Regions from separate parts of the Pseudomonas sp. C11 genome, predicted to be linked through region 1. Evidence: riboswitches for the same ligand, from Rfam matches in the RefSeq annotation. Region 1 holds a riboswitch; the other holds the start of a gene.
The links. Region 1 has a riboswitch for cobalamin ahead of cobO (cob(I)yrinic acid a,c-diamide adenosyltransferase). Riboswitches for the same ligand answer to the same signal wherever they lie in the genome.
Positions count from the first base shown of each region.

Region 1 (3,564 bases):
TCAACCCAACGCTGGGCGCGTGGTGCGCCGCTTCGAGCAGGCGCGCCAGAACCTCGGGCGGCACCTCGCCACCGGCGAAATGACGCATGTCGCGACGCTCGGCGATGGCGCGGTACACCGCCGCGCGCTCCTCGGGGCTGAACGCGTGCTCGCTCATGGGCGCAGCAGCGCGGCGGCCGCCTCCGGGTTGGACGGCAAATAGAAGTGGATGTAGCTGGCGGTCAGCCGGCCGAGACGATAGACCGCTTCGGCCACTGGCTTGCCATTCGGGCAGCGACCGAGCGCCAGCGGCTCTAGCGGGCTGTCCAGGCGCGAATGATGGTAGCTATGCCCACGCAGCTCGCCTTCCGGTAGCGTCACTGCCTGCAAGGCCAGCGCAGTCAGGCGCGGTTGCAACGCGGCGCTGCCGGCCAGCAGACCGAGCATGCGCCCGCTGGCTCCTTGTTTGTCCCGTAACTCGTCGAGCAGATAGAGCATGCCGCCACATTCGGCGAGCAACGGTTTGCCGGCCTGATGATGGGCATGGATCGCCGCCGCCATGGCCTGATTGGCTTCCAGCTCGGCCAGGTACAGCTCGGGATAGCCGCCGGGCAGGTAAAGGCTGTCCACCTCGGGCAGCTCGCTATCGGCCAGCGGCGAGAAGTAGCACAGCTCGGCGCCGAGCACCTGCAGCAGGTCGAGGTTGGCCTGATACAGGAAGGCGAACGCGGCATCGTGCGCCACGCCGATGCGCACACCGTTCAACAGGGGCGCAGGCTCGTCGATCTGCGGCGCAGCAAAGCTCACCGCTGGCGGCAGATCGACATCGGCACTGGCCGCCAACGCATCGGCGGCGGCGTCCAGGCGCGCATCCAGATCCGCCAACTCGCCCGCCTGCACCAGGCCCAGATGGCGGCTGGGTAACTCCACCGCGGCGCTGCGCGGCAAGGCGCCGAACCAGCGAATGCTCGACGGCAGGGCATCACGCAGGATATCGCCATGACGGCTACTGGCAACGCGGTTGCCCAGCACACCGGCAAAGGGCAGATCCGGCTGAAAGGTGGCCAGGCCATGGGCCAGCGCGCCGAAGGTCTGCGCCATCGCCGCACCATCGATCACCCCCAGCACCGGCACACCGAAGTGGCGCGCCAAGTCGGCGGCCGAGGGTTTGCCGTCGAACAGGCCCATCACCCCTTCGATCAGAATCAGATCGGCCTCGCCAGCGGCCTGCCACAGCAGACGACGGCTCTCCGCCTCGCCGACCATGGCCAGATCGAGCTGATACACCGGCGCGCCGCTGGCACGGGCGTGGATCATCGGGTCGAGAAAGTCCGGGCCGCATTTGAACACCCGCACCTTGCGCCCCTGCCGGGTGTGCAGGCGCGCCAGCGCTGCGGTAACGGTGGTCTTGCCCTGGCCGGACGCCGGCGCGGCGATCAGCAGCGCCGGGCAGTGACGTGTCGTCATCAGAATTCGATGCCTTTTTGCGCCTTCACCCCGGATTTGAAGGCATGCTTGACCAGGCTCATCTCGGTGACCGTATCGGCCGCCTCGATCATCCCCGGCAAGGCGCCCCGGCCGGTCACCACCACGTGCTGCAGCAGTGGCCGGGCCTCGATATCGGCCAGCACCGCGTCCAGTTCGAGATAGCCGTGCTTGAGGGCGATGTTCAGCTCATCCAGCACCACCAGGCCAACGGATTCATCGCTGAGCAGGCGCCGGGCCACGGCCCATGCCTCCTGCGCCTTGGCGATGTCGCGCTGGCGATCCTGGGTTTCCCAGGTGAAGCCCTCGCCCATCACGTGATAGCTGACTTCCTCGGGGAAGCGGCGAAAGAAGGTTTCTTCGCCGGTGCTGGCCGCGCCCTTGATGAACTGCACCACACCAACCTTGATGCCGTGACCGAGGGCACGCGCGACCATACCGAAGGCACTGCTGCTCTTGCCCTTGCCATTGCCGCTATGCACCAGCAACAGGCCATATTCATCCTGGGCCTGGGCAATCTTCTCGTCGATCAGGGCTTTCTTGCGCTGCATGCGCGCCTTGTGGCGGGCATCGCGTTCGGCGGATTCGCTCATGCTGTGTTCCCGTACATCAGGCGCCGGCACCGTCATTCGAAGGTGCGACGATGGTGAGGAAGCATGCGAGTGCACGCGACGTCTCCAGGCGCTGGTGGCTGGTCAGGCAGGCGGAAGACGCAAACACGAACGCCCCGGTTGAACCGGGGCGTAAGCCGGACAGCGCCCTCCGCGATGCCGTGAAACTGCGACAGGCCGGTCTCCGGGCTCGTGAGCGACGCCAATGGCACCCCGCCGCGCCTTCCCGTGCCTTGCACAGTGGCCTGAAGCGGCGTTTGACTCACCTACCGTTGCGGGGGCAGCGCCGGCATGCGCACCGGCTTCCCTGTTTCCCCCCTCGGTCGCCGGTTACAGCGACGCGGGGCACCTGAAGCAAGGCGCGCAGGGTAGAGGCTGGCAGGGCTGCGCGTCAATCTTCGGCGCTGCGCCGTCTCCGCCCATGCACCCGGATTAATGGCACAATGCGCCCTCGCGCCTAAACTAATGCCCATAACCGAACTCAAAGCCTGCGCGCGACGGCAGATTCCGCTCGCACCAAATCCTGAACCCCTATTCGCGCCACCCATTTTCACGAACGTGGAGTCCCAATGCTGTTCACGTTTGCCTTCAACGGGTCGCATTCACCTCTTGCGCAAGCCTGCTTGCCACTGCTGCGGCTCGCCTGCACGCACACGCATGCCTCCACGGCGCTCGTGCTGGAGAAAGCGCCGCATCAGGCTCACGTCGTCGCGTTCAGCGGACAGCCACTTGCCGATACGCCCGCCCAGCACCCAGGGCAGTGGCCCGAAACCGCACGACATCTCGTAGATCGGCAAGCGATCGCCCGTCAGCTCGGGATGGATCCGCCGGATTCCGTGCAGGCCCTGAGCCTGCTCCCGCTGGCGGCCGGCAAGGCTTTGCTGTGCCTTTTCCACGAGCGCGCGCAAACGCCCGATGACAGCGATCAGACGGCACTGAGCGATATCGTCAGCAGCCTCGACACGCTGCTGACAATCACCTGGGAACAGCAAGCCCTGATGCGCCGGGAACAACGCATGGCGCTCGCCATCGACGGCAGTAACACCGGCATCTGGGATCGCGACCTGAACAAGGATCGCATTCACTACTCGCCACGCTGGAAGGCGTTGATCGGCTATGCCGAGCATGAAATCGGCGACGACATTCACGACAGCTACAAACGCATCCATCCGGACGATCTCGCCCGCGTTCAGGCCACCATAATCGACCACCTGGAACAACGCACCGAAGCCTACGAGGTCGAGCACCGCATCCGTCACCGCGACGGTCATTACCTCTGGGTGCGCAGCCGTGGCAAGGTGGTGGAACGCGACCGCAGCGGCAAGGCACTGCGCATGGTCGGCACCACGACCGACATCAGCGCGCTGCGCAACATGGCCGAGCAGCTCGAGCAGACGGCCGAACTGATGAGCGCACTGAGCAACGAAATCCCCGGCATGGTCTTCCAGTTCCATGCCCAGGCAGACGGCAGCGGCCAGTTCACCTACAT
Region 1 is NZ_JAWIIP010000004.1:88,450-92,013, forward strand. Features, by position in the region: gene bluB (5,6-dimethylbenzimidazole synthase) at 1-157, opposite strand, end outside; gene VC352_RS08235 (cobyrinate a,c-diamide synthase) at 154-1,446, opposite strand; gene cobO (cob(I)yrinic acid a,c-diamide adenosyltransferase) at 1,446-2,057, opposite strand; cobalamin riboswitch at 2,233-2,443, opposite strand; gene VC352_RS08245 (hypothetical protein) at 2,678-2,872, opposite strand; gene VC352_RS08250 (diguanylate cyclase) at 2,912-3,564, shown strand, end outside.

Region 2 (3,564 bases), on a different contig from region 1:
TCTCCAAGCCGCCCTGGCGCAGGTACTGCCAGAGGCGCTGGCTGTCTTCTTCACCGACATTGCCGAGGGCATTCAACTCCGGGTCGGGCTTGTCGTCGCCCGGCACCATGATCACCGTGGCGCCGCGCGCGCCCAGCTCAACCAGGCGCTCCACACCGTAGCGCCAGTAGCTGACCCCTCCATGCACCGAGATCAGGATGACCTTGGCGTGCTGCAGCACCTGCTCGACGTAGTAGTCCACCGAGGCGTTGTTGCTCAGCTGCGCCGGGCTGGCCAGGCGCAGGCTGGGGTAGTCCTCAGGCAGTTGCCGGGCGGCTTCAGCCAGCAACGACAGATGCGAATCGCCCGTGCACAGGATCACCAGCTCGGCAGGCGTCTGGCCAAGGTCGGCGATGCTGTCAGCCGGCAGTTGGGCGCCGGGTTGGGTGCGCAGTAAGTGCATATTCGCTCTGTGGGAGGGGCTTTAGCCGCGATTGGTCTTAGCGCCGTAGGGTGTACTCAGTTATCCGGCGGACTGTTCGCTTCGCTCCTGAGTCCGCCCTACGATCGAGTACGCCCTACGCTCTGTATCAGGCCAGCGCCGCTTTCAGCTCGGCCTCGATGGCCGAGCGGTCAAGCTGCTGGCCGATCACCACCAGGCGGCTGACACGCGGCTCGTCAGCCAGCCAGGCGCGGTCGAAGTGACGGTCAAAGCGCTGGCCCACACCCTGCACCAGCAGGCGCATGGGTTTGCCAGGGATCGCTGCGAAACCTTTCACCCGCAGGATGCCGTACTTGGCCACAGCGTCTTTCAGTGCGGCGAGCAGGCGCGGCTCCTCTGTTTCCGGTAGTTCCACGTGGAACGAGTCGAATTCCTCGTGATCGTGGTCGTCGTCTTCATCGTCGTGATGGGTGCGGCGATTTTCGATATGCAGCTCGGTTTCGCTGTTCAGGCCCAGCAGCACGTCCAGCGGCAGCTCACCACCGTGCGCCTCGATCACCTTGACCGCTGGCGGCAACTCCTCGGCCACCTCGGCGCGCACGGCAGCGAGCGCCTCGGCGTCGAGCAGGTCGGCCTTGTTGAGGATCACCAGGTCGGCGCTGGCCAGTTGGTCGGCGAACAGCTCGTGCAGCGGCGACTCGTGGTCGAGGTTGGGGTCGAGCTTGCGCTGCTCGTCCACCTGGTCGGGGAAGGCAGCGAAGGTGCCGGCGATCACTGCAGGGCTGTCGACCACGGTAATTACCGCGTCGACCGTGCAGGCGTTGCGGATTTCCGGCCAGTTGAAGGCCTGCACCAGCGGCTTGGGCAATGCCAGACCACTGGTCTCGATGAGGATATGGTCGAGATCGCCGCGGCGCGCCACCAGCTCACGCATCACCGGGAAGAACTCTTCCTGCACGGTGCAGCACAGGCAGCCGTTGGCCAGTTCGAAAACTCGGCCATTGGCCTCCTCCTCGCTGCAGCCGATGGAGCACTGCTTGAGGATCTCGCCATCGATGCCCAGTTCACCGAACTCGTTGACGATCACCGCGATACGGCGGCCGCCGGCATTGGCCAGCAGGTGGCGCAGCAGGGTGGTTTTGCCGGCACCGAGAAAACCGGTGACGATGGTGACAGGCAGTTTGGCGAGGGTTTTCATCAAGGGCCCCGTGGCGTCGGTAGGTTCGGCGGACGGGTACGCGCAGGCGGGCACACAAGGGCGTGCTGGCCGCGTCGGATCACCCCGTCCGAGCAAATGGCTGGTCTGTCGAGGCAGGTCTCCTGGCTCACGGCGTGCGCGTTGCGCATCCTTCACCTTCCCGCCTGAGGCAGTGGTGTATCGAAGGGTTTACGACCGTTCACAGTTGCGGGGGCAGCCAGGGCATCGACCCTGTTCCCTCTTAGCTCCTCGGCGCCATGCCGGGAAGAACCTCGAAAGCGAGAAGGCTACGCAGGCCACGGCGGCCGGTCAATCGCGGTTGACCGCTGGCAGGTGCCATGATGAGCTACGCCACCGCTCAGTCCGAATGTCACTCATGTTGCCGACCACCTCCGATCATCCTTCTGCCTCATCGATCCAGGTCGTTGCCGGGCTGGGATGTCGCCGTGGCTGCAGCCTGGACGAGTTGATCGACCTGCTTATCCACAGCCTGGCCCAGCATGAGCTGACGGTGGACAACATAGTCGGCCTGGCCAGCATCGCCCACAAGCGCGACGAAGCCAGCCTGCATGAACTGGCTGAGCACCTGGCCCTTGAGTTGGTGTTTTTCGCCCCCGAGCAACTGAGCCCCTATCAGGCCTTGACCGCCGGCAATGCATTGACCCAGGCAGCCACAGGCAGTCCCGCCGTAGCGGAGCCTTGTGCCCTCGCACTGGCAGCGCGCATGGGCGCATCGCCCTGCCTGCTCGGCGAGAAAAACCGTAGTGCCAGCGCCACCTGTGCACTGGCCACCTTCGATAGAGAACCTGCATGACCGTCTACTTTATCGGTGCTGGCCCCGGCGACCCCGAACTGATCACCGTCAAGGGGCAACGCCTGATCCGCTCGTGCCCGGTGATTCTCTACGCCGGCTCGCTGGTGCCCGAGGCGGTGCTGCAGGGCCACAGCGCCGAACAGGTGGTGAACACTGCCGAGCTGAACCTGGGCGAGATCATCACGCTGCTGCACCAGGCCCATAAGCGCGGCCTGGACGTGGCCCGCGTGCACTCGGGCGACCCGTCGCTGTACGGCGCCATTGGCGAACAGATTCGCGAGCTGCGCGCGCTCGGCATCCCCTTCGAGATCATTCCCGGCGTTACCGCCACCGCTGCCTGTGCGGCGTTGCTGGAATCCGAGCTGACTCTGCCGGGCATCGCCCAGACGGTGATTCTTACCCGCTACGGCACCACTTCGCCGATGCCTGAGGGCGAGCAACTGCATGACCTGGCGCGGCACCGCGCAACCCTGGCCATCCACCTCGGTGTACGCCATCTGCCGGCCATCGTCGACAAACTGCTGCCGCACTATGGCGCCGACTGCCCCATCGCGGTTATCCACAGAGCGAGCTGGCCGGATCAGGACTGGGTGCTGGGCACACTGACCGATATCGAAGAGAGGGTCGCCGCCAAGGACTTCCGCCGCACGGCGCTGATCCTGGTCGGTCGCGTACTCGATCCAGGTGCCTTCGCGGAATCTGCGCTGTATGACGCAGCGCATCGGCACCTCTACCGTCCCGGCACTGATTGAACTCTGGCGAGAAACCGTACAAAGCGCTGAAAGCCTTGCTATGTATGGCTTTCAGCGCTTTATCAACAGGATAGGAAGCGACTTATCCAATCACCCTGTGGATAGTGGGCAAGCTGGCGAGCACTTTCTGTACAACTGGCTGTAAGGCCCTATTCGCAATGGCTTCAGCCAACTGTCACGAGGATATCCACAGCTTGATCCACGCCAACTGTGAGCAACTATTCAGAGCTGTACTTCCACCCGTTTGATGCCCAAGCCGCGCAGCTCGACCATCAACGCATCCAGACTGGTAAAGGTCTGCACCTGCTCAGCATCGTCCACCAGAAAGAAGCTGCGGCCCGCATCCTTGTTGAAGAACACGATCCATTCGCTGGTATTG
Region 2 is NZ_JAWIIP010000007.1:206,966-210,529, reverse strand. Features, by position in the region: gene cobN (cobaltochelatase subunit CobN) at 1-442, opposite strand, end outside; gene cobW (cobalamin biosynthesis protein CobW) at 570-1,619, opposite strand; cobalamin riboswitch at 1,714-1,909, opposite strand; gene VC352_RS13430 (cobalamin biosynthesis protein) at 1,996-2,433, shown strand; gene cobM (precorrin-4 C(11)-methyltransferase) at 2,430-3,185, shown strand; gene VC352_RS13420 (hypothetical protein) at 3,408-3,564, opposite strand, start outside.
Region 2: it holds a riboswitch for cobalamin, as region 1 does, so the genes downstream of both, cobW (cobalamin biosynthesis protein CobW) here and cobO (cob(I)yrinic acid a,c-diamide adenosyltransferase) in region 1, are expected to answer to the same signal.